DNA from 2 places in the Pseudoalteromonas sp. PAR1 genome. Region 1 is predicted to be linked to the other one. Evidence: predicted binding sites of a transcription regulator. Region 1 holds the regulator's gene; the other holds the start of a gene.
What was found. Region 1 encodes NrdR, which represses ribonucleotide reductase genes. Its sites were predicted from a motif close to AAACACNANATNTNGTGTTT; they were not measured.

Region 1 (16,748 bases):
ACAGTGACCAACGCACAATCATCACCTATACCAAGGTTTACATCACGACGGATGATACCGCGACCTTTAAAGTAACGGTTAATTAATTCAAATTCCTTCATTCACAAAAAAGCCGGCCCAAGCCGGCTCTCCTTTACGGGGCTACTTACTTACGCAGCTCTTTAACTGCTTTATCAAGTACACCGTTGACAAACTTATGGCTGTCTTCAGCACCAAACATTTTAGCAAGCTCAATACCTTCATTGATTGCTACTTTGTATGGAACGTCTTCACGGAATTTCAGCTCATAGCCAGACAGACGTAAAATTGCTTTTTCGACCATGTCTAACTCATCTGCTGGGCGTGCTAAATGTGGCGCAACGATTTCATCTAATTGCTTACAGTTAACAACAACACCGCGTGCTAGGTCTTTGAAATATTCGACGTCGATTTTAGTCACATCATTTTCAATTAACATTTGCTGTTCAATATCAGCAATTGGGTTACCGCTTAACTGCCAAGAGTATACGGCTTGAAGTGCTAAGATACGTGCTTTACGTCTTGCTGCTGGTTTCACAGAGATTCCTTAAACTTAAATTTTGTCTAACACATTAACCATTTCAAGCGCACCTAAAGCAGCTTCGCCACCTTTGTTACCCATTTTGGTACCTGCGCGCTCAATTGCTTGCTCAATGCTTTCAGTGGTTAATACGCCAAATGCAACCGGGATATCGTACTCAAGTGATACTTGTGCAAGACCTTTGTTTGATTCGCCAGCGACTAAATCAAAGTGTGGTGTACCACCTCTGATCACAACGCCTAGAGCGATGATTGCATCGTGTTCTTTCTTTGCTGCAACGCGTTTCGCTGCTAAAGGTAATTCAACGGCACCTGGTACGTAAACAACAGTAATGTCGTCGTCAGATACGCCACCTGTGCGCTTAAGCTCATCAACAGCACCTGCTAATAGGCTGCTACCAATAAAGTCATTAAAGCGAGAAATGACAATGGCAAACTTTTTGCCCGGTGCGTATTTGTTACCTTCAATAATTTTCATTTAATAACCCTAAAAAATAAGTTTAAGCGGTTGCGATTGCGCAAAAATTACGGCGCATAATACCACAAAAATATAAAAGTAGCCTAGTTAACCTGAACTCTGGCTAATAAATCTAACTCTAGTGGCCACTCGTAACGCTAACCGCATTGAATTTAAATAAAATTACGAGTAAACCTCTTAATTAAATTACGCGTTAATTAAGATTGCGGCTCAACGTAGTCAACCACTTCTAAGTGGAAACCTGATAGTGCATGGTATTTTTTCGGACGGCTCATTAAGCGCATTTTTTCAATACCTAAATCAGCCAAAATCTGCGAGCCCACACCGACAGTACGCGATGTCCCTTGGAATTTACGATGATTTACATTTTCACCCGCATCTTCGGCAGCAAATGCTTTTACCATTGCTTCAAGGTCTTCAGTTGATTCTTGCTTACCCAAAATAACCAGCACGCCATTGTGTTCTGCAATGTAAGCCATCGCATCCGATAAGCCCCAACTGCGATCAGCACTACGATCAGATAATAAAATATCATTGAAGGTACTTTGTAAGTGAACACGAACAAGCGTTGGCTCTTCTTTCGATACTTCACCTTTTTGTAAAACATAGTGAAGTTGACCATCAATGGTGTCTTTGTAGGTAACTAAATCAAACTCACCGTGATCAGTTGGCAGTTTACATTTAGCAACACGCTCAATGGTGGTTTCGTTTAGGTTTCTGTATTCGATTAAATCTGCAATAGTGCCAATCTTTAAGCCATGCTCTTTTGCAAAAACTTCAAGATCTGGACGACGTGCCATGGTGCCATCGGCATTTAAGATTTCAACGATCACAGATGAAGGCTCAAGACCCGCTAAACGAGCTAAATCACAACCGGCTTCGGTATGACCTGCACGTGTTAACACGCCACCTGGTTGCGCCATAATTGGGAAAATATGCCCAGGTTGTACGATATCGCTCGGCACGGCACCTTTGGCAATAGCTGCTTGAACTGTACGTGCTCGGTCAGCTGCTGAAATACCTGTCGTTACGCCTTTCGCTGCTTCAATCGACATAGTGAAGTTAGTTGAAAAAGCAGCACCGTTATTTTTAACCATTAACGGCAAATCTAACTGCTGGCAACGCTCTTGCGTCATCGTTAAACAAATTAAACCACGGCCGTGTGTTGCCATAAAATTGATAGCATCAGCACTTATATGCTCTGCTGCGATGATTAAATCGCCTTCATTTTCTCTGTCTTCATCGTCCATTAAAATAACCATTTTACCGGCTTTAATGTCATCGATAATTTCTTGCGCGCTGTGTAGATTCATAATGTGCCCATGAGAGTATGATTAATAGTGACGTATCTTTGCTTATTTAATAAAACCAGCTTGTGCTAGCAAGCTCATTGATATGTCTGAACGGGAAGGTTGTTCGGCCCCTTTTATTAGGCGCTCTAAATAGCGAGCAATCTGGTCAACTTCTAGGTTCACCTGAGTACCCACTTGAAATTCTGCAATCGTTGTTTGCTCTGCGGTATGCGGAACAATAGTCAACTTGAAGCGGTTTTGCTCGACCTCGTTGACCGTTAAACTAATACCATCAATACATACCGAACCTTTGTAAGGAATGTACTTCATTAAATCATTGTCAGTACTTAGCCAGTACTCTGTTGCACGGGCATTAGGACTGATACTTTCTACAGTCGCAATACCATCAACATGACCAGATACTAAATGCCCACCTAAGCGAGAAAGTGGTTGCATGGCTTTTTCAAGGTTAACTGTTTGACCTTTTTTATAGTGAGCAAAGCCCGTTAAGCTGATTGTTTCGTTTGATAAGTCAGCACTAAAACCATCGCTATGTTTAGCGACAACCGTCAAACACACACCATTGGTGGCAATACTGTCACCGAGCTTAACGTCTTTCATATCCAAATTAGTGCTTTGAATACGAATAGCTAGGTCACCTTGCTTTTGTGTTAGTTCAACAATTTTACCTGTTGCTTCAATAATTCCAGTAAACATAGTGCTACTCTTTATTTTCAATGTGTGTGGCTTGCTTTGCTTTTGTCGCTGTTAAGCGAATATCGTCGCCAATCATCACTGTATCAGTAAAGGTCAGTTCAGTGATATCACTCATCATGGTAACTTCTGCAAAGTTTAGTAAGCTTTTGCCCATATCACCTATTAACTTAGGGGCAATATAAACAATGTATTCATCAATTAAATCTTGCTCAGCAAATGCACCGGCAAGGGTCGCACCTGCTTCGAGCCAAATATGGTTAAATTGCAGCTCAGCAAGACGCTTTAAAACCGCTGATAAATCAACTTTATTATTAACTGCTGGTACAACTTCGTGTTTAACAAAGTGAGGCCATTGATGCTGTTTATCAAGCGATGTAGTGAAAATAATCACCGGACTTTCAATGCTAAATAATGCAAGTTCAGGCCTTAACCTATTTTGTGAATCAATAATCACACGAGCAGGTTGACGCAAAGGCAGTGACGTTGGCATATCAAATGGCAGCTCATCAATGCGTACATTAAGTTTGGCATTATCGGTCATAACCGTATCTGCACCAGTGAGTACCACGCAACTTTGGGCACGAAATGCTTGCACATCTTGGCGCGCTTTAGGCCCTGTGATCCATTTACTTTGGCCATTATTTAGCGCAGTTTTACCGTCTAAACTGCAAGCCATTTTACAAATCACATATGGCAACCCAGTTTCCATGCGCTTTAAAAAGCCTTTGTTTAAATCGCGAGCTTGTTGTTCAAGTAAACCTGATGCTACAGCGATACCTGCATCAGCTAAAATCTGTAGACCGCGACCACTCACCGCTGGGTTTGGGTCGACCATGGCAGCTATAACTTTGCTAACACCCGCTGCTTTTAAACCTTCGGCACAAGGCGGTGTGCGTCCATAATGACTACAAGGTTCTAAAGTCACATATGCGGTGGCACCTTTTGCATTGTCGCCAGCCACTGCCAGAGCATTAACTTCAGCATGGCCCTGCCCTGCTAGTTGATGAAATCCTTCACCGACTATTTCGCCATCTTTAACCAGTACACAGCCAACATTAGGGTTTGGTGTTGTAGTAAAACGACCTTGTTTAGCAAGCTCTATGGCGCGTGCCATATAAGCCGTATCAAGTTCTGTGAATGACATAGTTAATCACCTAAACGAGCGATTTCTTCACCAAACTCGCGAATATCTTCAAAAGAACGGTAAACTGATGCAAAGCGAACATAAGCCACTTTATCTAGTTTTTTTAGTGACTCCATAATGCACTCACCAATTAAATGGCTAGAAATTTCACGTTCACCCGTGGCACGAAGCTGAGATTTAATAATGTTGACCACTTCATCGACCTGCTCGGTGCTGACAGGGCGTTTTTCTAGCGCACGATGCAAGCCATTGAGTAATTTGTCTTCATTAAATGGTTCACGACTACCGTCTTGCTTTATGACTCTTGGCATCACAAGTTCTGCGCCTTCAAAGGTGGTAAAACGTTCGTGACATTCGTTACATTCACGTCGACGCCTAACCTGGTGGCCGCCGCCAACAAGTCGAGAATCAATTACTTTAGTATCTTTTGCGGTGCAAAAAGGACAATGCATAGAGTTCAGCTTCCGTTTATTAAAAACAAAAAAGGCCGCTTATTAAGCGGCCTTTATAATAGCAAAAAACAACGCTATTGTTATCTTAATTACGGTTCAACCAATAATTAAGCGTAAACTGGTAATTTTTTACAGATAGCTTTAACTTTCTCTTTTACTTCAGCTTGTACAGACTCATCATTGATGTTGTCTAATACGTCACAGATCCAGCCAGCAAGCTCTTTTGACTCAGCTTCTTTGAAACCACGGCGAGTAATAGCCGGAGAACCAATACGAAGACCAGACGTTACGAACGGTGAACGTGGGTCGTTAGGAACTGAGTTCTTGTTTACAGTGATGTTAGCGTTACCTAGTGCAGCGTCAGCATCTTTACCAGTGATATCTTTATCGATTAGGTCAAGAAGGAATAAGTGGTTGTCTGTTTTACCAGAAACAACTTTGTAGCCACGCTCTTGAAGAACTTCAACCATAGCTTGAGCGTTCTTTACCACTTGAGCTTGGTACGCTTTAAATTCTGGTTGTAATGCTTCTTTGAAAGCAACTGCTTTAGCAGCGATGATGTGGCATAAAGGACCACCTTGACCGCCAGGGAATACTGCGCTGTTTAGCTTTTTGTAGATTTCTTCATCACCACATGCAGAAACGATTAGACCGCCACGAGGGCCCGCTAATGTTTTGTGAGTTGTCGTAGTAACAACGTGTGCGTGAGGGATTGGGCTTGGGTATACACCCGCTGCGATAAGACCAGCAACGTGAGCCATATCTACGAATAAGTATGCACCAACTTTGTCAGCAATTTCACGGAATTTAGCCCAATCAACGATACCTGAGTATGCTGAGAAACCAGCGATGATCATTTTTGGTTTGTGCTCTAATGCTAGCGCTTCAACTTGAGCGTAATCAATTTCGCCTGTTTCGTCATTTAGGCCGTATTGAATTGCATTATACGTTTTACCAGAAAAGTTAACGTGTGAACCGTGAGTTAAGTGACCACCATGAGCTAAGCTCATACCTAGTACTGTATCATGTGGCTGAAGAAGAGCTTGGAAAACAGCTGCGTTTGCTTGTGAACCCGCATGCGGTTGAACGTTAGCGTAATCAGTACCGAATAATTCATTAGCACGGTCAATTGCTAGCTGCTCAACAACATCAACATGTTCACAACCGCCATAGTAACGTTTGCCTGGGTAACCTTCAGCATATTTGTTGGTAAGCTGAGAACCCTGCGCTTCAAGTACGCGTGGGCTACAGTAGTTTTCAGACGCGATCAGTTCGATGTGCTCTTCTTGACGAGCCGTCTCTTTAGTGATGGCTGCAAATAACTCTGGATCGAAATCCGAAATATTCATGCTACGTTCTAACATGGGGTCTCCTAAGGCAACGTGTATGGTATTTTTTGAAGGCTATATTGTACGCTTAAAACGCACTTTTGCCTATCTTGTAAAGATGAACATATTTAAACAGGGATTGAATTTATTTCACAGTGTTTTAATAATGATATTTTTTTATTGATACATAATAAAAATTTATAAATTTAAAACATTACATATATTTTTAAAATATGATTTAGCGTAAAAAGTTCATCATGCGTTTGCATATGGGCACAATGAAACTAAGCTTGTAATACAAACCCAGATCAAGGATGTTTTGAGTCAATGTTAGCCAAGCCCATTTATGAACTTGTTCCCTACTGCTATTTGTTTTTAGGTATTGCCTGTATCGTCATACCTCATGAGCTGCTCTACACACTCATTGGTATTGTGTCATTTTTGCTGGGTGCAAACATATGGCGAATGCGCTCAGAAGCGCGAAGACGAGATCAAAAAAGTCAGCGAATTAAACAAAGAAGAGCGCGCTATTACTATGAATTTAAACCCTTTATTTTATTCATTAGTGCTCTGACTTTAACACAGTGGACGCAAAACGAGATCATCTTATTAAGCTGCGCTTTGCTATGTTTTAGTGCGTTAGTGATAATTGCAATGAGATTATTGAACCGCCACAGCCATTCATTATCACATTAAAAAAGAGCGGCAATGCCGCTCTTTTAATTACTTTAAGCTAGTTTATTTAAAAGCTCTGTTCTCAATAGTTGATAATCATGCTTGATGTCTTCTGCTAAACAAGGCTTAGCAAGAGCATCTGCTAGAGGCTTAGGCATTGCTAACTCAATACCTAAAATATCTTCAACACTTTCTTTAAATTTAGCAGGATGTGCCGTTGCTAAAAATATACCGGCACTGCCATCTGCTAAATTTTCTTTTAAGCCTTGATAAGCAATCGCTGTATGAGGTTCTGCGATATAACCCGTTTGATGAATTTTTTTCATCACTTCTTTGGTTTCTTCTTCGCCAACACAACTTGAGTAAAAGTCATCATAGCTAAACCAATTATTATCCAACATAAATTGAACACGTGGCCAGTTATTCGGTTTACTCACATCCATTGCGTTTGATAATGACTCAAGCGTGTCATTCGGTGCCCACTCTTTGCTTTGTAAGAAACGTGGCACAGTATCGTTTTGGTTGGTTGTTGCACTCAATTTTGCGACAGGCATACCAAGTACAGCACCGATCATCGCAGCGCACACATTACCAAAGTTACCACTTGGTACTGAGATATGTGCCTTGCTACGCTTTTCTTTTGGCAACTGGGCTATTGCTTCAAAGTAATAACACACTTGAGCGACCAAGCGACTGATATTGATCGAGTTAGCTGAGTTAAGGCCAAGTTTTTGTTTTACTTCATCGTCTAAAAACGCATTTTTGACCATGCTTTGACAGTCATCAAAACTACCATCAACTGCATAGCAGTGAATGTTATTGCCAAGTGTGGTGAACAGTTTTTGCTGCGCTAATGAAATTTTACCTTTCGGATACAGAATAACTACATCAATATTTGGCTTGTTATAAAACGCATGAGCAACGGCGGCTCCTGTATCACCCGATGTTGCCGTTAAAATCGTTACTTTTTCGTCTTGGTTAAATTGTGCCAAACACTCAGCCATAAAACGACCACCAAAGTCCTTAAAGGCAAGCGTTGGACCATGAAAAAGCTCTAAGCAATACATGTCTTTTTCAACTTCAACCAATTTCACATCAAAGTTAAACGCATTTTGCACCATCTGTGCAACAGTATCGGCAGGCAGCTCATCACCAATCAGGTGCGATAAAATCTTACTGCTACGGCTAACAAAGTCCAAATCAAGTAGCGCATCAATGTCTTGAATTGGCGTTAAGCTATCAGGAAAAAAGACCCCCTGATTACGCCCTAAACCCGTTTTTACCGCTTCAACAAACGACACCTGTTGTGATTCATCTTTTAAATTATGTAATTGCATGTTGTTTCCTTAAATTCTTTAAAGCTCTCGTGTGCCAAGCTGATCGATTTGACAGATGTGGCTGAAACCCTGCTCATTAATGTAATTATCGTTCAGCCAAGCTGCGCATTTTTCTGCAGCATCTAAACTTTTACACACGGTAAATAATGTTGGGCCTGCACCCGAAATACTGACGATTTCGGCACCAAGCTCTGGTAATGCTTGTTTCGCTTCGGCAAAACCTTGGATAAGGGGTGCTCGATGCGGCTCGGCTATTTCATCAGTCATGATTGATAGCGCAGCATCAAAGCGTCCCGTTAGCAGTAAACTGCTAAAAGCCGAAAGACGTTGTGCAAATTCAACACTGTCATGCATTGACAATTGTTTTGGCAGTACTGAGCGTGCTTTTGCGGTATTTAGCGAAAAGCCAGGAAAAGCCGCCACGTAATACCATTGATTATCAACAGGTAACGAAATTGATTTATTGGGAATGAGTTCGCCAGTTAATTGCAAACCACCTAAATAGCATGGTGTGATGTTATCGTAATGACGGCCGCCACTAACCATAGCTTCAAAATCAGCCATCAATTCGATGAGTTGCTCTTGTGATAAATTGGTTTGTGCAAATTTATCAAGGGCTGCAAAGGCTGCCACCACAGAGCAAGCACTTGAACCTAGCCCAGAGCCAATAGGTAGATTCTTTTTAAGTTCAAGTTTTACCGCTGGCATAGCAGGCGCAACGTGTTCTTTAAAGTGAATTAAACATTGATATGCTAGGTTTTCTTCTGCATTGGCAGGCAGTTTATGGGCATAGTCGCCAGAGCATACAAAAGTGTCTTGCTCAGCTGGACTTACTTCAACTACATCACCCAATAAAGTGCCATCGATGGGCGCTAAAGCAGCGCCTAATGCGTCAAACCCAACTGCAAAATTGCCGATAGAAGCAGGTGCATATACACGGATCATAACCTGCTCCTATCGTGTTAATGTTTTGAGGATGTCAGCAAATACACCTGCTGCTGTTACTTCAGCACCAGCACCATAGCCACGAATCACGAACGGACGTGGTTGATAGTATTGACTTAAAATTGCTAATGCATTTTCACCATCGCGAATATCATAAAGTGCGTGACTGCTATCGACAGCCTCAATACCGACTTTACAATGACCATTTTCAATTGTGCCTACATAACGTAGAACTTTACCTTCACTGGCTGCACTTTGAATGCGGTCGTTAAATTCAGCATCTAGACTAGGTAGCTTCGCCATAAACTCGTCAACAGAGTCGCCTTCTGCAAACCCTTTTGGCAATACAGACTCTACTTCGATATCGCTAAGTTCTAACTCAAGACCCGACTCACGAGCAATGATCAGAAGCTTTCGGGCTACATCTGTGCCCGATAAGTCATCACGCGGATCTGGCTCAGTAAAACCACTTTCTTTCGCTTTTAATGTTGCTTCGCTAAGTGATAAACCATCCTGAAGCGCACCAAACATATACGATAATGAGCCCGATAAAATACCGCTGAACTTAATTAGTTCGTCACCTGCACCAAATAATGATTTGAGATTATCAAGTACCGGTAAGCCTGCACCTACGTTTGTTTCGTATAAAAACTTACGGTTATTCTTTTGTGTCGCTGCAACTAAATCTTGGTAGTACGCATACGAGCTAGTATTGGCTTTTTTGTTTGCCGCAACCACATGGAAACCTGCATTTAAGAAATCAACATATTGCGCAGCAAGTTTATCGGCTGAGCTACAATCAACAATTACAGGATTAATAAGGTGGTTTTGTTTTACAAATTGCTCAACTAAATTAAGGTCGAAGCCTTGTTCAGAGGCTGCGAGTTTATCCTGCCAACCATCAAAAGCGATACCTTCACTGTCTAGGTATAACTGTTTTGAATTCGCAACACCGTATAAATTAAGCTTGATATTACGCTTTTCGAGCCACGCTTGTTGACGCTCTAATTGCTGGATAAGCTCTTGCCCAACTAAACCACAACCGAGTAAAAACACGTCGATTGATGGGATGTGAGTAAAGAAGTTCTCGTGACACACTTTTACTGCGTCGTTGCATAGCTCACCGTCAATCACTGCTGAAATAGCACTTTCAGTTGAATCTTGTGCAATAGCTACAATATTCACTTGTGCTTGAGCTAATGAAGCAAAGAACTTGGCCGCTAAACCTTTGTGAGCACGCATGTTATCACCCACTAAAGTGACAATTGCAAGGTTACGTTGTACTTGTACAGGCTCGATTAAACCAGCTTGAGATTCTAATTCAAAGGCTGTTTGCAGTGCTTCTAAAGCAAGTGATAGGTCACTCTCATGCACACAAAAGCTGATACTAAATTCACACGAAGATTGAGTAATTAATACGATTGAGACATTGTCATGAGCCAAGGCATTAAATACTTTTGATGCCATCCCCACTTTACCCTTCATACCAGGCCCTGACACCGTCAACATAGCGAGGTTTTGTAAACTTGATAACGCTTTCACTGGCTCGTCCGACACACTGTCGTTACTGATCACAGAACCTTCGGCACGTGGGTTATGAGTATTTTTAATCTCGCACGGTACACCCGCTTTGGCACAAGGTAAAATCGTTTTCGGGTGCAACACTTTCGCACCAAAATAAGAAAGCTCCATCGCTTCTTTATACGATAGCGAATCAACTTTAGAGGCTTTTTTAATATAACGCGGATCTGCGTTGTAAACACCATCAACGTCAGTCCAGATTTGGCATACATCAGCGTCTAAACACGCCGCAGCTATTGCAGCAGAATAATCAGAGCCATTACGACCAAGAGTAGTCAATTCACCTTGCTCATTCGCAGCAGTAAAGCCCGGCATAATATAAATAGTGCTTGGGGCAGCTTTTAACGCTTCTTGAAAACGTAATTTGCTTACATTAAGGTCAGCCTCTGCATCAATGTAGCCACCCACTGAAGCAATACATTCTGTTGCTTCTAAATAACGTGCATTACTTTGTTTGAGCATACATTCCATTAGAGCAACACTAATACGCTCACCAAAGCTAATTACATAAGCGCGTACTTGATCTGGACAACATTTTAATAGCGCCACTCCATCAAGCTTATTTTTTAACTCACTTAAGTCTGGCCAGTTTGCTACTTGATCATAGTCTGCTTCTACCGCCGATTTTAGCTGCTCACAGCGATTGATTAAATTCTGCCACTGCTCACTAAAGTCTTGACCTTGTTCGGCTGTACTTGCCAATGCAACCAAAGAGTCTGTCATGCCACCCGGTGCAGATAGCACTAATAACATTTCATCTTTCAGTTCTTCTTTGACTAACTGAGCTACCTGTTGCAAACATGCGTAGTCGGCCAAGGACGACCCACCAAATTTTAATACTCGCATTATTTATGTTTCCTCATTCCATAAACGAAAAAGGCCTGTGTTCTAGTGAACACAGGCCTATAATTTTGTTGCACCGACCTATGCCACTATCCCGTAAGGATGATGGTTGTAATAATAATGGTCGTTGCGTGATTAAATGTTTTCATAGTCTGTAGACTGCCTTAAAAACAGCCAAGATGTCAACCCTTAAAAAAAGATAAATTATGCATTTAAATAATTTTAAAAGTTAACGAATACCAAATTTATGCAAAGTAGCTTTTAAGCGCACAATATCTATCGGTTTATCAATGAAGTCAATTGCACCCAACTTTACTACTCTTTGCTTCATTTCTGCTTGAATATCAGCCGAAATAACGATAACAAAGCATTCTATTTTTTCCGCCTTGATTGATTCGAGCACTTCGATCCCATCGATTTCTGGCATTGTCAAATCTAGGCACAGCAAGTCAAAACTTTGCTCTCTTAACAAGGCAAGCGCTTCTCGACCATTTGAGGCTTGTTGAATATCAGCACTGAGACAATCATCTAAACAGCGCACAACCTGTTTTCTGGCTATTGTAGAGTCATCACAGACCAGCACGGTAAAATTAAGATTATCCATGAAATAAAATCTTCGTTGTCACAATTACAACGTAAAAAAAGTCTAAAATTAAATACGGTACAAATTTATAACACACTTTTATTAGTGCAGTAAGGCTAAGTTTATTAAGAAATTAGTAACAATTAATAAACTTCCAGTAAAAAAGGATATATTTATTTATTTTTAAGCATTTATTAGCTAACTTTAGAACTAGCTGAATGTATTAATCATGTCACCAAGGAGCTATGGATATTCCATGCTACAAAAAAGCCTGTCAAAAGAGTTATTAACAAATGTACTATCGGTCTACTTTCTACTTACTTTTGTAGTGACATGTGGACAGGTTATTGCTGAATACGTTAACACCAAAGATTACATTCGCGATGAACTAACAACACTGCAAAAAACCTTTAGTCGCAGTTTAACCCGAGCTATTTGGGAACTTAATGATAAACAGACTATTACGACCGCTGAAGGTTTATTAGCAATCCCCATGATTGAAGGCATTATTGTTCGTGACGATAGTGGTGAAGTTCTTTCGCAACTTGGCCGTTCTTTAGATATACATGAACTTTACAGCCAACAGTTAGTGCAAGAAGAAGCCATTATTGAGGACACGCCTTCAGGTTTGTTCGGTTATACATTTCCACTGATTTTTGAGTTTTCAGGTAAAACGACTCAAGTTGGTGATGTCACATTGTTCTCAAGTCGAGAAGTCGTTTTTAGTCGAATCATGATTTCTATCTACTTCTTGATTGGTAATGCAATGATCAAAACCACCTTTTTGATCTTTTTATTCTTACTTGCCTTTAGAAAAAGACTCACAGAGCCTCTTTCACAATTTACAGAACAAATCGAAGATTTAGAGCTCAATGACTTAGAAGGTCGTCATATTGAAGTGAAAACCACCGAGCGTAATGAGCTCAAAGTAATGGAAGAGTCATTCAATCGCCTTATCGACAAAGTTGTACTTTATCGTGAAGAGCTCGAGCACACACAAAAAGAGTTGTTAATCAGTAATGAAAAACTCGATCAACACAATTTGCAGTTAGAACAAGAAGTAGCTCGTAAAACGTCTAATTTGAGTCAAGCGATGATGGACTTACAAGAACAAAAATACGAGCTTGAAAAGCAAAAGCTTACGCTGACCGAAGAAATCGATTTACGTAAACAGACCGAACAAGAGCTGATTGCTAAACAAAACGAGCTGCAGCGTTACCTTGATGAACTCAACATGGCACAAGAGCGTTTAGTCGGCTCTGAGAAAATGGCTGCACTGGGTGGTCTAGTTGCTGGTATCACTCATGATGTAAACACGCCAATTGGCATTGGCGTGACTGCGACTTCATTTTTACAAGAGCGCCTTGATCAAATAGAAGCTGCATATAAAGACAAAACACTCTCGCCAAAAGCGTTAGAAGAATTTATTAATGATGCTAAACAAAGCACCAGCCTATTGACGAGTAACTTAGATAGAGCCTCGGAACTGGTTGCGAGTTTTAAACAAATCGCAGTAGACCAAGCTAGTGAAGCTGTGCGCACTATCAACTTTAAAGAGTACTTAGGTGAAGTCATTCGCTCTCTTCACCCTAAACTTAAGAAAACATCTCATCATATCAATTTAGATTGCCCTAGCGATTTGACCTTAAATTTACCAGCCGGTGCGATTAGTCAGATCTTTACGAATTTGATTATGAACTCTCTGATCCATGGTTTTGAAGGCATCGAAAGTGGCGTGATTGACATAATCATCAAAGATGAAGACGACGAAGTAGTTATCGACTTTAAAGACAACGGTAATGGCGTTTCGAAAGATCAGCTCGAAAAACTGTTTGACCCGTTCTTTACCACTAAACGTGACCAAGGCGGTAGTGGCTTGGGCACGCATATTACCTTTAACCTCGTTAAGCAGACGCTCAGTGGCGATATTGAAGTATCAAGCGAAGTAGGCAAAGGCTTGCATTACCATATTAGTTTTCCGAAAAACATGCCAAAACCACTTTCAATGTTTAACTCATAAGCAATTAGAGCTAATGCCGAAATGATTCATTTCGGCATCAGTTTTTTATTGTTATGATTGGGCAAATTTATTGAAAGGATTAGCCTAATTATGTGGTTTAGTAACCTTATATGTTACCGTTTTAAACAAGACGTTTCATACTCTCAAGAAGACTTCGACAAAGCCCTAGAGCAAGACCTATTCCGCTCATGTACAGGTCAAGAGCTTTCAACTTTCGGTTGGACAAAAGCGTTCGGTAAGCATGGTCAAACTCTGTCTCATTTCTCTCAAGACAGCATTTTAGTATGCGCTAAGCGTGAAGAAAAAGTTCTGCCAGCCGCTGTTATCAATGAAATGGTGGCAGAAAAAGTTGAGCAAATCGAAGCCGAAGAAAACCGCCCAGTAAAGAAAAAAGAAAAAGACGAACTAAAAGAAAATATTCTGCATACTTTACTGCCTCAAGCGTTCAAAAAGTCGAGCCTACAGTTTGCATTTATTGACCAAAAGAATGGCTGGGTTGTGGTTAACAGCGCAAGCTTTAATAAAGCAGAAGAGCTTTTAGCCTTATTACGTAAATCACTTGGCACACTGCCTGTGGTACCCGCATTTGCCAACTACGATTTAGATGTATTTTTAACTGACTGGTTAACTAATTTCAGTACCCCTGAGGGCTTTTCTATCGGTAACGATGCAGAGCTTGAAGAAGCCGATGACAGTGGCGCTCAGGTAAAATTAAAAGGCCATGACCTATCTTGTGATGAAGTTAAATCTCACCTAGAAAATGGTAAGCGCGTAACTAAGCTTGCTCTTGATTGGCAAGAGCGCGTTAAGTTCATGCTGCAAAACGATGGCTCTATTAAGCGCTTAAGCTATTCAGAAACATTAAAAGAAGAAAACGCCGACATTCCAAAAGAAGATATGGCGGTAAAACTTGATGCAGACTTTATCTTAGCATCAGAAGAAATTAAGCAGTTGCTAGAAGATCTGACCCAAGGCTTAGGTGACGCAGAAGATTTATAAAATTAACTCAGATAATGGTTAATATTAAAAGCGCGACTTGGTCGCGCTTTTTTGTTGTAGTTATTCAGTAAAAATTGCTTTTACTTCATTAAGCATGTCGTGATACTCATCCTCGTTGAACATATCAAGAGATTCAATCACGCCTTTGTCCATGTAGGTTTGTAATGCTGCTGACTTATCAGAAACCTGTAAGATCCCTTCTAATATCGCGCCAATACGAATGAAGTCGACATAACATATATGCTCTGGACGATAGTTTGGATTTGCCCAACTTTCAGCAACTTCGACAAACTCATCAGTAAAGCCCCAAGCACGCATAATTGCACCACCTACTTTACCGCCCAACTTTTGGATAGCATGAGCAAGGAAACTTGGGTTTGCGAATACTTCAGGATGCTTTTCAGCTTCAGTTAAAATTGGCAATACACCAATGTTATAAACTAGTGCCGCCAAAGTAATTGTGTCGCGATTAAGCGAGGTTTGCTTATTTCTGCGTAAGAAGAAGTCCATTAAAGTAATTGAGTGACACGCGACTTTAAGGGTTTTTTGCCACGCCTTATCCATATAGCCTTTGATCAACTCATTGTGCGACACAAACAGCTGCTCCATCGCCATTGCTGTGGCGATGTTTTTTATTTGTCGTAAGCCTATTCGTGTTACCGCTTGATGCAAATTGGTCACTTTTACTGAGCGCCCCATAAATGCACTATTAGCTACCTTTATCATTCGCGCAGATAATGCAGGGTCGTGTGAAATAACATCAGCCATGTCCATTAGGTTTACGTTTGGATTATCTGCAGCCTGCCTCACCTTCACTGCAACTTCAGGCAATGTAGGTAGTACTAATGTATCGTTATTAATTCTATCGACCAATATGGTCAGTAATGCATTTTCTGTTGACATATGTGTGCCATCCTCTTGGGGTAGCTCACTTTACAGGTAAGCTACTGACTGACATTATTAAATTAATTATAGTTTTAGTATTGACTAACTTAGCGCTAAAGTTAAGAAAATCACAGCAATAATCTATTTTTTATTATTAACTAATAATTTTAGGCTAAATACACCCCTAAATAGAGTAAACTTGTCAGGTACGCATCAGTTTTGCTTTAATGCGTGCACGTTTTGTTTTCTAAACAATCACTCTCACCAAAAAATCGGGAACGGGCAAAAATGACATTAAATAAAATTAGCCAAGCACTTATCTTATCTGGCGCTGTTTTTCTTGGCGCATGTTCTGAACAACCAGCAACATCATCAGAAGCGAAACCTTCAACTGAGCAAAGTGCTAAAGAAAATAACCCGCAACTTATTAATATCGATCGCAATCGTTTAGATATTTACACTGACTTTACCCTTACATCAGATTTAAGCCATCTAAGCGACAACCAAAAACAAATGATCGGTAAGTTAATTGATGCATCAAAAATCATGGATGAGCTATTCTGGCGCCAAGCATTTGGCGAGAATAAAGATGCTTTCCTTGCGAAAATTAATGATCAGAAAATACAAAAATTTGCTGATATCAACTATGGCCCTTGGGATCGCTTAAATGGCGATGAAGTCTTTTTATCTGGCTATGAAGAAAAAGCAGCTGGCGCTGAGTTTTATCCTCGTGATATGAGCAAAGAAGAGCTAAACAAAGCAATTTTAGATGATAAAACAGGGCTTTACTCTGTCATTAAGCGTGACGAAAAAGGTTTACTTTATAGCGTTGCTTATTCTGTAGAATACGCACAAGAGCTTGAAAAAGCGGCCAACTTACTGCGCGAAGCAAGCCAGCTTGCTGATGATAA
Region 2 (16,748 bases), on a different contig from region 1:
TACCTGACCTGTGATCACAGCAGCCATTGTTGATTGAGAGAACAGCGCAGCGGCAACAGCACTAGAAAGAATTGAAATTTGCTTCATTATTACTACTTCTAAGTTTGTTGTTGAGTGTTGTGATATAATATAACACTGCAATTTTTTATCTGCAATAACGTTATACTATAACTTTTAACTAAGTCGCGAATTTTACACCGTAAACTATACTTAGAATGTTTCAGTTAGATGGACATTCGTTATGTCTGATAAGAATCGTGTTTTTAAAGCCAATTTTACTATTGCAGATTTGCGCGAACAGCGAAATCACCAAGAGGTTTTCACCACGGCATGTGATAGGCAAGAAAGCTATGAACATTTTGTGTTAAAGCTTTTAAGCTACTGCTTATTTTCTCATAATAAAATGGCAACCATGAACGCACGGCTTAAAAGTAGTGAGCCAGATGTGTCAATTAAAGCCCTTGATGAGCATTATGAAATGTGGCTAGCAGTTGGAGAACCTGATTTTACAATATTGAGTAAAATTGCTGAACGTGTCGACGAACTATGGGTTGTAACTACGCTAAACAATGAGTGGTTACAAGAATATGAGCATCAATTAGAGCTGATAAATAACAGCCATTTAATTGCCTTTGATGGAAACTTTATTGAGCAATTGGCAAGCCATTTGACTAAAAACTTACAGTGGGATGTAACGATAGATCAACAAACAGTGAGTGTCTCAGACAAAGAAAACTTCTACCAAACAAACGATCTTGTGTGGCATTAAAGCTCAATTTTTACCTTACCGTTGGGTTTACTACAACACAGCAACACTTCACCTGAGCGTACAAACGCAAGTGGTTCTTGGTTATAACTCACATCACCTTCGACTAATTTAGCGCGGCATGCTCCACAATAACCTTCACGGCATTGGTAGGGGACGTCTATTTTGTGTTGTTCTAGGCATTCAAGGAGAGATGAACAGCCAGAATCAAATTTGAGACTCTGGCTGTTTGTTCCTGCAAGGATAACCTCTGCAGTAGTGTTAGTGCTCATTACAGATCGAAGTCACCAAAATCTGATGCATCAACCTGAGAATCAATTTGGCCTACAAGGTAAGAGCTAATTTCAGCTTCTTGTGGAGCAACTTGAACGTTGTCTGATACTAACCAAGAGTTGATCCATGGAATAGGGTTACTCTTACTTTCGAACTGTGCAGGTAAGCCAACCGCTGTCATACGCGCATTTGTGATGTATTCAACATATTGACATAAGATATCTTTATTTAAGCCAATCATAGAACCATCTTTAAACAAGTATTCAGCCCAATCTTTTTCTTGCTCAGCAGCTTCAACAAACATCTGAATCGCTTCTTCACGGCATTGTGCAGCAACGATTGCCATTTCAGGATCGTCTTTGCCTTCTTGCATGATATTTAGAATGTGTTGCGTGCCAGATAAGTGGAGCGCTTCATCACGGGCAATAAGCTTGATGATTTTCGCATTACCTTCCATTAGTTCACGCTCTGCGAACGCGAATGAACAGGCAAAGCTTACATAGAAACGAATAGCTTCTAGAATGTTAACCGACATCATAGCTAGGTAAAGTTGCTTTTTAAGGTCAAATAAGCTGACTTTTACTTCTTCACCGTTGATCACATGTTTACCTTCACCATATAGATTGTAAACAGAAATCATATTGATTAAATCATCGTAGTATTTGGTAACCGCATCAGCACGTTCACTGATCTTCTCGTTACTGACGATATCATCAAAGATAAGCTCAGGAGACTGCGTAACGTTACGAATAATATGCGTGTATGAACGGCTGTGAATTGTTTCACTAAACGCCCATGTTTCAATCCAAGTTTCAAGCTCAGGAATAGACACAATGGGTAGTAACGCAACATTAGGTGAACGACCTTGCACACTATCTAGCAAGGTTTGATATTTCAAGTTGCTTAAAAAGATGTGTTTTTCGTGGTCCGGTAACGCTTGGAAGTCAAGACGGTCTTTACTTACGTCAACTTCTTCAGGACGCCAAAAGAACGATAATTGTTTTTCAATTAGCTTTTCGAAGATAGGGTACTTTTGTTGGTCGTAACGTGACACGTTTACAGTTTGGCCGAAAAACATCGGTTCTTGTAATTGGTTATTATGGTTTCGGCTAAAAGTTGTATATGACATAGTGATTTCTCAAAAAACAGTCAGGACAAAGCGGGCAAATGAGCCCGCTTTTGTTATGTTATTAATTTAATTAGATTTTACAAGCGCCGCCTGCACAACCGTCATCTTCTACCTCTGGTGTTAGCTCATCTTGAGCATCCGATGCACCATCACGTGTGTTGTGGTAGTACAAGGTCTTCACACCAAGTTTATAAGCAGTCAGTAGGTCTTTTAATAGCACCTTCATAGGTACTTTACCGCCTTCGTACTTAGATGGATCATAATTAGTGTTTGCAGAAATCGTTTGGTCAACGAATTTTTGCATAATACCAACAAGCTGTAGGTAACCATCGTTTGATGGAATATCCCACAGTAGCTCATAGTTGTCTTTCAGGTTTTCATAATCTGGAACTACTTGCTTTAAGATACCATCTTTACTTGCTTTAACGCTGATATGACCACGTGGTGGCTCAATACCATTTGTTGCGTTAGAGATTTGTGATGATGTCTCTGATGGCATTAATGCAGATAGCGTAGAGTTACGCATACCGTGCTCTTTAATGCTCGCACGTAAAGAATCCCAATCTAAATGAAGTGGCTCATTACAGAACTGATCTAGGTCACGCTTGTAAGTATCTGTCGGCATGATGCCTTGAGAATACGTTGTCTCGTTAAATTTAGGACACGCACCGCGTTCTTTCGCTAACTCGTTTGATGCTTTCATTAGGTAATATTGAATTGCTTCAAACGTTTTGTGAGTTAGGGCATTAGCACTACCATCAGAATAACGTTTACCGTTTTTAGCAAGGTAGTATGCGAAGTTAATTACACCTATACCCAGCGTACGACGACCCATCGTTGCGTTTTTAGCCGCAGGAACAGGGTAGTCTTGGAAATCAAGTAAGTTATCAAGGGCACGTACTGCAAGTTCAGCAAGCTCTTCTAACTCATCAAGCGACTCAATCGCACCTAAGTTAAATGCAGATAGCGTACAAAGTGCAATTTCACCTTCTTCATCCATTACATTGCTAAGTGGCTTAGTTGGTAATGCGATTTCTAAACATAGGTTAGATTGACGAATTGGCGCCACAGTCGAGATAAACGGGCTGTGTGTATTACAGTGGTCAACGTTTTGTAAGTAAATACGACCTGTGCTCGCACGCTCTTGAGCAAACATTGAGAATAACTCAATTGCTTTAATACGTTTTTTACGAATTGACTCGTCTTGTTCGTACTTAACATATAGCTCATCAAACTTCTCTTGGTCTTCAAAGAATGCATCATATAGACCCGGTACATCTGACGGGCTGAACAATGTGATGTAATCGTCTTTGATTAAGCGGCTATACATTAATTTGTTGAACTGGACACCGTAGTCAAGATGACGTACACGGTTGTCTTCAACACCACGGTTGTTCTTAAGGACAAGAAGATTTTCAACTTCTAAGTGCCAAAGTGGGTAGAACAACGTTGCTGCACCGCCACGAACACCACCTTGTGAACAGCTTTTAACCGCAGTTTGGAAGTGTTTATAAAACGGAATACAACCTGTGTGGTAAGCTTCACCATTGCGAATAGGGCTACCAAGGGCACGAATACGGCCCGCGTTAATACCAATGCCAGCACGTTGCGAAACATATTTAACAATCGCAGACGATGTCGCATTAATAGAATCAAGGCTATCACCACATTCAATCAATACACATGAGCTGAATTGACGTGTTGGTGTACGAACACCGGCCATAATTGGTGTAGGTAATGAAATCTTAAATGTAGACACTGCATCATAAAAACGCTTGATATAATCAAGACGTGTCTCTTTTGGATAATCAGAGAATAAGCTTGCCGCAACTAAAATATATAAAAACTGTGCACTTTCGTAAATTTCGCCAGTAACACGGTTTTGAACTAGATATTTACCTTCAAGTTGCTTTACAGCAGCGTAGCTGAAGTTTAAATCACGATTATGATCAATATATGAGTCTAACTCATCGATTTCTTGCTCTGTGTAGTCGACAAGTAAATGCTGATCGTAACGTTTGTCTTCAACTAATTTTGTAATGTGATCATATAAACGTGGTGGCTCAAATTGGCCATACGCTTTTTTACGCAAGTGGAATACAGCTAAGCGAGCAGCTAGGTATTGATAATCAGGCGTATCTTTTGAGATTTGATCCGCTGCCGCTTTGATGATTGTTTCATGAATGTCGTCGGTGCGAATGCCATCATAAAATTGAATATGTGATTTTAATTCAACTTGTGAGACAGACACATTATTCAGACCTTCTGCGGCCCAAGCGATTACGCGATGGATCTTATCTAGATCGAGTGACTCTTTACGGCCGTCACGTTTGCTTACAGATAGCTGTTGGTTCATAGTTTTGCCTGTATTCCTTGGGAAATTTTAGTTGTAAAGACAAAGGTATTCTTTATGTAATTATTATTATTAAACACTATATGCAGCTAATTGAATAACATTTAGCCACAATATCTGGTGTTGTTTAAATTGCAGATCACAAGATAGTGTGGTCTGCGCTGTTTTGCAAGGGATAGAATTGCCCCATTTTGTGGATAACTATTGGATAAGCGCATTGTGTTAGTGACCATTAACCTTTGAACATTCACAGACGACGAAATTTGTAGAAATCAACTCAAGATCCAGAAAATTTACCGTTTTAAAAAATAAATTTCGACTGATTTTTTTATCATCAAAGAATGTTCAAAAGTGAATCAGATCACAATATATGGTGTTTTAGATAATAAATAACACTATATATGGTTAAAGCCATCAATTGGCGAATGCCAATTAAAATCTGCCTGCCAGCCAAGCGCAGCGTCAACACTCGGTATGTAACCCCAAAGCGCCGTTGCACTGTACATATTAGCTGCTTTTGCAGCTTGAATATCTCGCTCAGCATCACCGATATACAAACAACGAGTTGGATCAACCGCTAAGATCTCAGCTGTATGTAACAGTGGATCCGGTGATGGTTTTGAAACAGCTAATGTATCGCCACTGACAACGGCTAGAGCATTGCTTAAAGATGGGATCGCTTGCACTAAGGGCTCAGTTAAAAAGCCGGGCTTATTGGTCATAATGCCCCACTTAATATTGTTTTGCTCAAGTGCAATTAAAAGCTGCTCGATGCCGTTGAAGCATTTACTGTGTACGGCAATATCATCAGCGTAATAATCGAGTAACTGTTGTCGTAAAGCCAGTTGTTCTACATCAGGCCACTTATCACCAAAACCAACCTCTAATAGTGCATTGGCTCCGTTTGAAGCTGCGGGACGATAAATATGCTCAGCGACTGGGGCGATATCTGCATCGGCTAATACACGATTTAATGCATGACCCAGATCATCGGCGGTATCAAGGAGCGTACCATCGAGATCAAAAATAAAAGCATCAAAATCGATAGAGGGTGCGTTTACACCACTCATTAGGCTAATTTCTCAAAGTGCAGGATGTAATTAACACTTACATCATCATTTAAACTGTACTGCTTAGAGAACGGGTTATAGTTCAGGCCTGTGCTGGCTCTTACTTTTAATCCCGCTTCTTCAGCCCAGGCAATAAGTTGTGCAGGTTTGATAAACTTTTTATGGTCATGGGTACCTTCAGGCACCATTTTTAAAAGCTTTTCTGCACCCACAATGGCAAACAAGTAGGCCTTTGGTGTTTTGTTTAGTGTTGAAAAGAAGACATCTGCGCCCGGTTTAGCAAGTTCTGCTACAGCACGAATAATAGACGCAGGGTCTGGAACATGTTCAAGCATTTCCATACAAGTAATAACGTCAAAGCGAGCAGGGTGCTCAGCCGCAAACTGTTCTGCTGGTACTTTTATATAGTCAACAGGCACACCTGTTTCTAAACTGTGTAACTTAGCAACGGTGAGTGGCTCTTGGCCCATATCGATGCCGGTTACTTTAGCGCCCATGCGCGCCATGCTTTCACTTAAGATGCCGCCACCACAGCCAACATCTAAGGTTTCCTTATTAAATAAGCCGCCTACTTTATCGGCGACAAAATCCAAGCGAAGAGGATTTATTTCATGAAGAGGTTTGAACTCTCCGTCGCGGTCCCACCAACGTTCTGCGATGGCTTCAAACTTTGCAATTTCTGCATTATCTACATTTTGATGTTCGGTCATAAAAAACTTCCTCGTCAATCTGAGGCCATTATATAGGGGGAAATTACTAAATCGCAAAGATTTAGCGCCTGTAAATCTAAATAAATTGTGATAGCATGGTCTGGAAATAATAACTAAAGCTCTTAAGACGGCATTGTGCCTCTTTATGAGTCAATACTGAAGGAATGTGAAATCAAATGACTGATCTCGCCAATGAAATTCTGCCAGTCAATATTGAAGATGAATTAAAAAATTCGTACCTTGATTACGCAATGAGTGTAATCGTTGGACGTGCATTGCCAGACGTACGTGACGGCTTAAAGCCAGTTCACCGTCGTGTTTTATTTGCAATGAACGAACTCAATAATGATTGGAATAAACCTTACAAGAAATCAGCACGTGTTGTTGGTGATGTAATCGGTAAGTACCACCCACATGGCGACAGCGCGGTATATGACACCATCGTTCGTATGGCGCAGCCTTTCTCATTACGCTATATGCTTGTTGACGGCCAAGGTAACTTTGGTTCTGTTGACGGTGACTCTGCGGCAGCAATGCGTTATACGGAAGTCCGTATGGCGAAAATGTCACATGAATTATTAGCTGACTTAGAAAAAGAAACCGTTGATTACGTACCTAACTATGATGGTACTGAGCAAATTCCTGACGTATTACCTACTAAAGTACCTAACTTACTAGTAAATGGTTCATCAGGTATTGCGGTTGGTATGGCAACGAACATTCCTCCGCATAACTTAACAGAAGTTATTAACGGCTGTTTAGCGCTTATTCAAAACCCAGATATGTCAATTGCTGATCTAATTGAATATATCCCGGGTCCAGATTTCCCGACTGCGGCGATTATCAACGGTAAAAAAGGTATTGAGCAAGCGTACCTAACAGGTCGTGGTAAAGTATATATCCGCGCTCGTGCTGAAATCGAAGTTGACGAAAAAACCGGTCGTGAAACAATCATCGTTCACGAAATCCCTTATCAAGTTAACAAAGCGCGTCTTATCGAAAAAATCGCTGAGTTAGTTAAAGATAAGAAAATTGAAGGTATTAGTGCACTACGTGACGAATCAGATAAAGATGGTATGCGTATCGTTATCGAAATCAAACGTGGTGATGTTGGTGAAGTAATCTTAAACAACCTATATGCACAAACTCAGTTACAAACTGTGTTTGGTATGAACATGGTTGCACTTGATAACAACCAACCTAAGTGCTTTAACCTTAAAGAAATGCTTGAAGCGTTTATCATTCACCGTCGTGAAGTTGTTACACGTCGTACTGTATTCGATTTACGTAAAGCCCGTGACCGTGCTCATACGCTTGAAGGCTTAGCAATTGCTCTTGCGAACATCGACCCAATTATCGAACTAATTCGTAAGTCACCAACACCAGCTGAAGCTAAAGTGGCACTAACAGCTCGCCCTTGGGAGCTAGGCACTGTTAAAGCTATGCTTGAAAAAGCAGGTGAAGATAACGTTGCTCGCCCTGATTGGTTAGCTGCAGACTTAGGTATTCGTGATGGTCAATACTATTTATCTGAGCAACAAGCACAAGCAATTCTTGACCTACGTTTACACAAACTAACGGGTCTTGAGCATGAGAAGATCTTAGACGAGTACCAAACGTTACTTGATCTAATTGCCGAGCTTTTACACATTCTTTCAAGCCCTGATCGTCTAATGGAAGTTATCCGTGATGAGCTAGTAGAAATTAAAGAACAATATGGTGATGAGCGTCGTACTGAAATCAGCGCTGCTGCTCACGATATTAGCCTTGAAGACCTAATCAATGAAGAAGACGTTGTAGTAACGCTTTCTCACGAAGGTTACGTTAAGTATCAACCATTATCTGACTACGAAGCACAGCGTCGTGGTGGTAAAGGTAAGTCAGCTACGAAGATGAAAGATGAAGACTTCATCGAGCGTCTATTGGTTGCTAATACACACGATACAATTCTGTGCTTCTCAACTGCAGGGCGCTTATACTGGTTGAAAGTATATCAGTTACCATTAGCAAGCCGTGCAGCGCGTGGTAAGCCAATTGTTAACCTATTACCACTTGAAGCAGATGAGCGTATTACTGCTATCTTACCGGTACGTGAGTACGAAGAAGATAAATATATCTTCATGGCTACTGCGTTTGGTACAGTTAAGAAAACACCATTAACAGCTTATAGCCGCCAACGTGCGAGCGGTATCATTGCTGTTAACCTAAACGAAGGCGATAGCCTAATTGGGGTTGATATCACAGATGGCACGAATGAAATCATGCTATTTACTGATGCTGGTAAAGTTGTACGCTTTAAAGAAGCTGAAGAGTCTGAAGTATTAGACGAAAACGGCAACCCAGTACTTGATGAAAACGGTAACCCGGAAATCCGCTTTAAAGGCGTACGTCCAATGGGCCGTACAGCAACAGGTGTTCGCGGTATTAAGATGGCAGACGATCAACGCGTTGTATCGTTAATCGTTCCTAAATCAGATGGTGCAATCCTAACTGTGACAGAAAATGGTTACGGTAAGCGTACAGCACTTGAAGATTACCCATCGAAGAGCCGTGCAACACAAGGTGTTGTATCAATCAAAGTTAGCGAACGTAACGGCGCTGTGGTTGGTGCAGTACAGGTTGATGAAAACGACGAAATCATGATTATCTCTAATCGCGGTACACTTGTACGTACTCGTGTAAATGAGGTTTCTACGGTTGGTCGTAATACTCAAGGCGTTATTTTGATACGAACTATTGACGAAGAGCAAGTAGTTGGTTTACAACGTATCGAAGAAATCGAAGTTGATGAGCTTGCAGCCATCGAAGGCGAGGCCGTTGAATTAGTCGATACTAATCCTGAAGAAGCGGGTGATAACCCACCTTCAGAATAACATTGATTTAAAAAGCGGCTTCGGCCGCTTTTTTTATCCGCACTATAATTACTGGAATGAGGCAAAGTAATGACTAAATATAATTTTTGTGCAGGACCGGCAATGCTACCGCCGGCAGTTATGCAAAAAGCACAAAAAGAATTTATTGATTGGCAAGGTTTAGGTGTATCTGTGATGGAAATTAGCCATCGCAGCAGCGACTTTTTAGCGCTTACTGCTAAATGTGAAGCAAGCCTGCGTCGCTTAATGAATATTAGCGATGAGTTTGAAGTATTATTTATGCATGGCGGTGGTCGTGGTCAATTTAGTGCTGTGCCACTGAATCTTCACCTTGATGGTAAGCCAGCTATTTACTGTGAAAATGGCGTGTGGTCGAAAGGTGCAACAGAAGAAGCGGCAAAATTCACCACAGTTCAAAGTATCAACGTACGTGATGATGAACAGCAAAATGGTCAGTTTTCAATTAAGCCTGCAAGCAGCTGGGAATTACCTGCTGATGCGTCATACATTCACTATTGCCCGAATGAAACCGTAGATGGCATCGAAATTTTTGACGTACCATCACACCCATCAGCACCGATTGTTGCTGATATGTCGTCGACTATTTTATCGCGCGAATTTGATGTAAATCAGTTTGATCTTATTTACGCTGGTGCGCAAAAGAATATCGGCCCATCTGGTTTATCTATTGTAATTATCCGTAAAACCTTACTTGAACGTGAAGGTCTTGCAAAGCCGGGTATTCTTGATTACGCATTAGAAGCGAAACAAGGCAGCATGTACAACACACCACCGACATTTGCATGGTACTTAGCCGCTGAAGTGTTTGAATGGCTAGAAGCAAATGGTGGCGTTAAAGCGATGGAAGAGCAAAACATCGCAAAAGCCGAGCTACTTTACAATTATATTGATAGCTCAGATTTTTATAGCAATAAAGTTGCTAAGCATTGCCGTTCGCGTATGAATGTTCCGTTTTGGTTAAATGATGAGTCGCTGAATGATAAATTCATTAGTGAATCAAAAGAAGCAGGCTTATTAGCCCTTGAAGGTCACCGTATTGTCGGTGGTATGCGCGCAAGTATTTACAATGCAATGCCACTTGAAGGCGTGCAAGCCTTGGTTGATTTTATGGCTAAGTTTGCAAAGGAGAATAGTTAAATGGAACAACTACGTCTTGAACCTATTGCAAAAGTTAATGGTAGCGTAACCTTACCCGGCTCAAAAAGCTTATCAAATCGTATTTTACTTTTAGCTGCGCTTGCTAAAGGTACGACAGTGGTCGAAAACCTGCTTGATAGCGACGATATCCGTCATATGCTTGGTGCACTAAAATTATTAGGTGTTAATGTTACGCTTAATGAAGACAAAACAGTGGCGACTGTTGAAGGTGTAGCGGGTAAATTTAATACACCATCTGAACCGTTATTTTTAGGTAACGCTGGAACTGCATATCGCCCGCTAACAGCTGTACTTGCTGCTGTAGAAGGTGAGTATGAGCTTGTTGGTGAGCCACGCATGGAAGAACGCCCAATCGGCCATTTGGTTGATGCATTGCAAGCACTGGGTGGTGATGTAACTTACTTAAAAAATAACGACTATCCACCACTGGCTATCAAAGGCGGTAAAATCAATGGTGGTAAAGTAGCCATTGATGGCAGTATTTCAAGCCAGTTTTTAACAGCGCTATTAATGGCTGCACCGTTATTTAATGGCGACACAGAAATTACCATTAAAGGCACGCTGGTATCTAAACCTTACATTGATATTACCCTTGATGTGATGAAGCGTTTCGGTGTTACTGTAAGCCATGATAACTACGAAACGTTTTATGTAAAAGGCTGTCAGCAGTATCAAGCACTTGAGCGTATTATGGTTGAAGGTGATGCATCAAGTGCTTCTTATTTTGTTGCTGCAGCTGCAATAGCGGGCGGCGAAATTGAAATTAATGGGGTAGGTGCGGCGTCTGTTCAAGGTGATATTGGCTTTGCCAAAGTTATGGAACAAGTGGGCGCAAAAATCGATTGGTACGATGAAAAGCTGGTGGTTCGCAAAGGCGAGCTGAATGCTGTAGATATTGATGCTAACGGAATACCTGATGCGGCCATGACACTGGCAACTGTAGCACTTTTTGCAAAGGGTAAAACGGCGATTCGTAACATCTATAACTGGCGTGTTAAAGAAACTGACCGTTTATATGCAATGGCAACCGAACTGAGAAAAGTAGGTGCAGAGGTTGTAGAAGGTGAAGATTTTATCGAAATTACTCCACCTGACACATTTAATGATGTTGCGATTGATACCTATAACGATCACCGTATAGCAATGTGTTTTGCGATGGTTGCAGTGGGTGGCAAGCCGATAACCATAAACGATCCTAAGTGTACGTATAAAACGTTTCCTACATTTTTCAAAGTTCTAGAGTCTGTCTCAAGTCAATAAAACAGAAGAAAATATAAAAAGTTACACTCTAAGTGCGGATCTATTTTAATAACTGGCGTATAATATTCCGGTTTTATTTTGGTGTGCATTGCAGGAGGTTATAAATGCAGGCGTTATCAATGCCCGTAATCACCATCGATGGTCCAAGCGGTTCAGGTAAGGGAACTGTATGTCGCTTGTTAGCCGAGAAATTAGGTTGGGATGTATTAGACAGCGGTGCGATTTACCGTGTGCTGTCACTTGCTGCGCTTCACCATCAGATTGAATTAGATAATGAAGATGCATTAGTACCACTTGCAGCAAACTTAGATGTGCAGTTTTTGGTTGATAGCCACACTCACACATCGAAAATTGTGTTGGAAGGCGAAGACGTCACAACCACGATTCGTAATGAAGAAGTGGGTGCAGCTGCATCGAAAATAGCAGCTTTACCACGAGTGAGAGAAGCATTATTACGACGTCAGCGTGCATTTCGTACAGAAAATGGCTTAATTGCTGATGGTCGTGATATGGGCACTGTTGTGTTTCCTGATGCACCGTTGAAAATATATTTAACTGCTACAGCTGAAGAGCGCGCACGTCGTCGCTTTGCTGAGTTGAATGAACGCGGTCTTGATGTTACACTAAGTGGTCTACTTGAGGACATAAAAGCGCGAGATCACCGTGATATGACACGTGAGGTTGCGCCATTAGTGCCTGCAGAAGACGCCATTGAAATCGATACTAGCGATTTTGATGCGATGCAAGTGTTTGATAAAGTAGTAACTTTACTCGACGAAGCAGTACTTGCAGGAAAGCTTCCAAAAGCTAAAAAGTAAATTTATAAGGTGCCGGCAGGATGCTAGCGCGATTTTAACAACCCCATGCAGCATGGTTGCTAATTGGTTATTTAATTATTTAGAGACGTATAATGTCAGAAAATTTTGCGCAGTTATTTGAAGAAAGCCTAAAGGGTTTTGAAGCAGAGCAAGGCTCTATCGTTAAAGGTACAGTTATCTCAATCGAGAACAACATCGTACTTGTTGATGCTGGTCTTAAATCTGAAAGTGCAATCCCTGCTGAGCAATTCAAAAATGCTGCTGGTGAACTAGAAGTTGCTGTTGGCGACGAAGTAGATGTTGCTTTAGACGCAATCGAAGACGGTTTCGGCGAAACTATCCTTTCTCGTGAGAAAGCGAAGCGTCACGAAGCGTGGATCCGCTTAGAAAAAGCATGTGAAGAGCAAGAGACTGTTACTGGTGTTATCAACGGTAAAGTTAAAGGCGGTTTCACTGTTGAAGTTGATTCAATCCGTGCCTTCCTACCTGGTTCACTTGTTGATGTTCGTCCAGTACGTGACACAACTCACCTTGAAGGTAAAGAGCTTGAGTTCAAAGTAATCAAGCTTGACCAAAAACGTAACAACGTTGTTGTTTCTCGCCGTGCAGTTATCGAATCAGAAAACTCACAAGAGCGTGAAGAGCTTCTTGCTAACCTTGTTGAAGGTCAAGAAGTTAAAGGTATCGTTAAGAACCTTACTGACTACGGTGCGTTCGTTGACCTTGGTGGTGTTGACGGTCTACTACACATCACAGACATGGCGTGGAAGCGTGTTAAGCACCCTTCAGAAATCGTTAATGTTGGCGACGAAATCGCAGTTAAAGTTCTTAAATTCGACAAAGAAAAGACTCGTGTATCTCTAGGCCTTAAACAGCTTGGCGAAGATCCATGGGCAGCTATCGCTGGTCGTTACCCAGAAGGTTCTAAGCTTTCTGGTCGTGTAACTAACCTTACTGACTACGGTTGTTTCGTTGAAATCGAAGAAGGCGTAGAAGGTCTAGTACACGTTTCTGAAATGGATTGGACTAACAAGAACATCCACCCTTCAAAAGTTGTTTCACTAGGTGACACTGTTGAAGTTATGGTTCTTGAAATCGACGAAGAGCGTCGTCGTATTTCTCTTGGTCTTAAGCAATGTATTGCTAACCCATGGCAAGAATTTGCTCGTCTACAAAACAAAGGCGATCAAGTTACTGGTAAGATCAAATCAATCACTGACTTCGGTATCTTCATCGGTCTTGAAGGCGGTATTGACGGTCTTGTTCACCTTTCAGACATTTCTTGGAACACACCAGGCGAAGAAGCTGTACGTGAATTCAAGAAAGGCGACGAAATCACTGCTATCGTATTACAAGTTGACCCAGAGCGTGAGCGTATCTCTCTAGGCGTTAAACAAATCGAAGCTGACCCATTCAATAACTACCTGGACGCAAACAAAAAAGGTGCTATTGTTAAAGGTAAAGTGACTGAAGTTGATGCGAAAGGCGCAACTGTTGAGCTAATCGAAGGCGTTGAAGGTTACATCCGTGTAGCTGATATCGCTCAAGAGCGCGTTGAAGATGCTACTACTGTAGTTTCTGTAGGCGACGAAATCGAAGCGAAATACGTTGGTGTTGATCGTAAGAACCGCACTTTAAGCTTATCTGTTAAAGCTCTTTTCGAAGCAGAAGAGAAAGAAGTACTAGAGAAGCTTAAGAAAGAAGAGCCAGCGTTCGAAAACGCTATGGCTGCAGCATTCAAAAATGCTCAAAAAGACTAATATCTAGTCTTTTTAAATTGGAAGGGCAGCTTTGCCCTTCCTTTACCACTCTTTAAGGAAACGCTATGACTAAGTCAGAATTGATAGAACAACTTGCTGAGCAACACGCACACATCCCTGTGAAAGATGTTGAAAATGCCGTTAAAGAAATTCTTGAACAAATGGCCGGCTCATTATCTAGCTCAGATCGCATCGAGATCCGTGGCTTTGGAAGTTTCTCATTGCATTATCGTTCTCCTCGCACAGGTCGTAATCCAAAGACTGGCGAAACAGTTGAGTTAGACGGTAAGCACGTACCACATTTTAAACCAGGTAAAGAATTACGTGACCGCGTAAATGCGAGTATTGCCTAGTTTTATACAGGAGTAGTTACTTGTTTAGGGTATTAAAAATTGTATTAATTGCGCTGTGTTTATTTATTGCGTTTGTACTTGGTTCACAGAATCCACAATTGGTGCAAATCAATTATTTAATCGCCAGTAATACTTTACCCCTAGCTGTTGTAATAAGTATCTGCTTTATTTTAGGTGTCGCAATTGGTTGTTTTATAAGCTTTACACTGTTTTCTCAGTTAAAGTGGCAGAATTATCGCTTAAAGAAGAAATTAGCGCCTGAAAAAAACAATAAAAAGCTTGTTGCTAATAAAGACACCTAATCATGATTGAGCTTCTGTTTTTACTTTTACCCGTTGCAGCCGGTTACGGTTGGATAATGGGCAAAAACAGCGCTAAAAACCAAGCTCATCAGCTTAACCGCCAAATTACCTCTGAATATTCTAAAGGCCTTAAATTTCTCTTAGACAGAGAAGAAGACCAAGGCTTAGAACACCTTATTAATCTACTCGAAGTTGCAGCTGACTCAGTTGAGCATTATTCAACATTGGCCACCATGTTTCGCCGCCGCGGCGAGCTTGACCGCGCAATTAAAATTCATGAGCTGCTATTAAAACATCCAAGCCTTGATGAACAACAAGCTGCAACCAGTCGACTAGAACTTGCTGAAGATTATATTATGGCAGGTTTGCTTGACGGCGCAGAAGAGCATTTAGTGTGGCTTGTAAAGGCAGGGCATAAAGAGGCACTAGAGCCAATTATTAACCTTTATTCACAAACTCGTGAATGGGAAAAGGGCATTAACATGTTCGAGGCGCACAGTGATTTATTCACTAAACCTCAGCATGTGAAAGCCATTGCTAATTTTTACTGCGAAGCAGCCTTACAAGATAACGATACGCAAATTATGCGTAAAGCCATAAGCTTAAACCATAAAGCCATTCGCCCATTGTATGAGCTTGGCCACAGTGCCTTTACCAATGAAGATTATGTAAAAGCAATTTATTATTGGCGCGAGCTTATTAGCCAATTTACATTTTTTGCGCCGGTATTTATTGAAGAGCTTGCAGTTAGTTATCAAAAATTAAACTTAACCCACCAATTTCATGAGTTACTCAACGAGTTGCTCGATAAAGGTGGTGTATTAATAAAAATAAAACATTGCCAAGCTTTACTTGAACAAGGCCATATTGAGCAAGCAATTAAATTTTTAACGGATAGTTTAAAGCGTCATCCGACTATTCGTGGCTTTAGCTTTTTATTACAGCTACTTGCCAAACAAAACAACGATATTAAAGATGTACTCGATCAAATTGATAAGCTAGTAACATCTTATATTGCAACTAAACCCGATTTTCAGTGCCAACACTGTGGCTTTACCAGTCATACCATTTATTGGGTATGTCCATCGTGTAAGCACTGGGAAACAATTGTTCCAAGCCGTGGCATAGACGGTTTTTAATTCATATTAGTCCATTAGTTTTTAGGAAAGTTATGTCTGTCGAAGATTCAAAAAAAGTATTAATTGCCCTTGATTACGATGATCAACAAACAGCTCTTGCGTTTGTAAAGCAATTATCGCCTGATACGTGTCGCCTTAAAGTAGGCAAAGAAATGTTCACGTATTTTGGTCCTAGCTTTGTTAAGGAACTAATCGACTTAGGTTTTGATGTATTCTTAGACCTAAAATTTCACGATATTCCAAACACAGTGGCTAAAGCTGTAACCGCTGCTGCAAAAATGGGTGTATGGATGGTTAACGTGCATGCCTCTGGCGGCGTTGAAATGATGACTAAAGCAAAACAAGCTTTAGAACAGTTTGGTGATGACGCACCGTTACTGATTGCAGTAACTGTACTAACGAGTATGGATGCCGCAGAGCTTACTCGTTTAGGTGTAGATAAAACGCCAGAAGAGCAAGTAATTTACCTAGCAAAACTTGCTAAAGAGTCAGGCCTTGATGGGGTAGTGTGCTCAGCCCAAGAAGCGAAAAAGCTAAAAGCAGAACTTGGCGCAGGCTTTAAACTGGTTACCCCTGGTATTCGCCCAGCAGGCAGCGATGCAGGTGATCAAAAGCGCATCATGACACCAAAACAAGCCGTAGAAGATGGTAGCGACTATTTAGTTGTAGGTCGCCCAATTACCCAATCGGCAGACCCAGTTGCAACACTAAAAGAAATTAACGATTCACTAAAATAACCTCGTTATTTTAAAATAGTCTTTAA

Region 2: nrdA (class 1a ribonucleoside-diphosphate reductase subunit alpha) is a predicted target of NrdR. The motif match lies at 4,628-4,647, and genes of this name have one in related genera.

Annotation. Positions count from the first base shown of each region.
Region 1 covers NZ_CAMZMY010000005.1:215,175-231,922, reverse strand. The annotation lists gene thiL (thiamine-phosphate kinase) at 1-101, opposite strand, end outside; gene nusB (transcription antitermination factor NusB) at 146-556, opposite strand; gene ribE (6,7-dimethyl-8-ribityllumazine synthase) at 572-1,036, opposite strand; gene ribBA (bifunctional 3,4-dihydroxy-2-butanone-4-phosphate synthase/GTP cyclohydrolase II) at 1,234-2,349, opposite strand; gene QL229_RS06200 (riboflavin synthase) at 2,392-3,045, opposite strand; gene ribD (bifunctional diaminohydroxyphosphoribosylaminopyrimidine deaminase/5-amino-6-(5-phosphoribosylamino)uracil reductase RibD) at 3,050-4,189, opposite strand; gene nrdR (transcriptional regulator NrdR) at 4,192-4,641, opposite strand; gene glyA (serine hydroxymethyltransferase) at 4,749-6,005, opposite strand; gene QL229_RS06180 (hypothetical protein) at 6,297-6,665, shown strand; gene thrC (threonine synthase) at 6,698-7,981, opposite strand; gene thrB (homoserine kinase) at 8,000-8,926, opposite strand; gene thrA (bifunctional aspartate kinase/homoserine dehydrogenase I) at 8,936-11,353, opposite strand; gene QL229_RS06160 (response regulator) at 11,580-11,954, opposite strand; gene QL229_RS06155 (HAMP domain-containing sensor histidine kinase) at 12,190-13,953, shown strand; gene rdgC (recombination-associated protein RdgC) at 14,044-14,952, shown strand; gene QL229_RS06145 (HDOD domain-containing protein) at 15,013-15,855, opposite strand; gene QL229_RS06140 (Zn-dependent hydrolase) at 16,126-16,748, shown strand, end outside.
Region 2 covers NZ_CAMZMY010000020.1:57,277-74,024, forward strand. The annotation lists gene QL229_RS15725 (TonB-dependent receptor) at 1-87, opposite strand, end outside; gene QL229_RS15730 (YaeQ family protein) at 242-769, shown strand; gene yfaE (class I ribonucleotide reductase maintenance protein YfaE) at 766-1,038, opposite strand; gene nrdB (class Ia ribonucleoside-diphosphate reductase subunit beta) at 1,038-2,168, opposite strand; gene nrdA (class 1a ribonucleoside-diphosphate reductase subunit alpha) at 2,239-4,524, opposite strand; gene QL229_RS15750 (HAD-IA family hydrolase) at 4,917-5,591, opposite strand; gene ubiG (bifunctional 2-polyprenyl-6-hydroxyphenol methylase/3-demethylubiquinol 3-O-methyltransferase UbiG) at 5,591-6,301, opposite strand; gene gyrA (DNA topoisomerase (ATP-hydrolyzing) subunit A) at 6,478-9,174, shown strand; gene serC (3-phosphoserine/phosphohydroxythreonine transaminase) at 9,244-10,332, shown strand; gene aroA (3-phosphoshikimate 1-carboxyvinyltransferase) at 10,333-11,613, shown strand; gene cmk ((d)CMP kinase) at 11,718-12,431, shown strand; gene rpsA (30S ribosomal protein S1) at 12,524-14,191, shown strand; gene ihfB (integration host factor subunit beta) at 14,257-14,544, shown strand; gene QL229_RS15790 (LapA family protein) at 14,565-14,846, shown strand; gene lapB (lipopolysaccharide assembly protein LapB) at 14,849-15,985, shown strand; gene pyrF (orotidine-5'-phosphate decarboxylase) at 16,018-16,722, shown strand.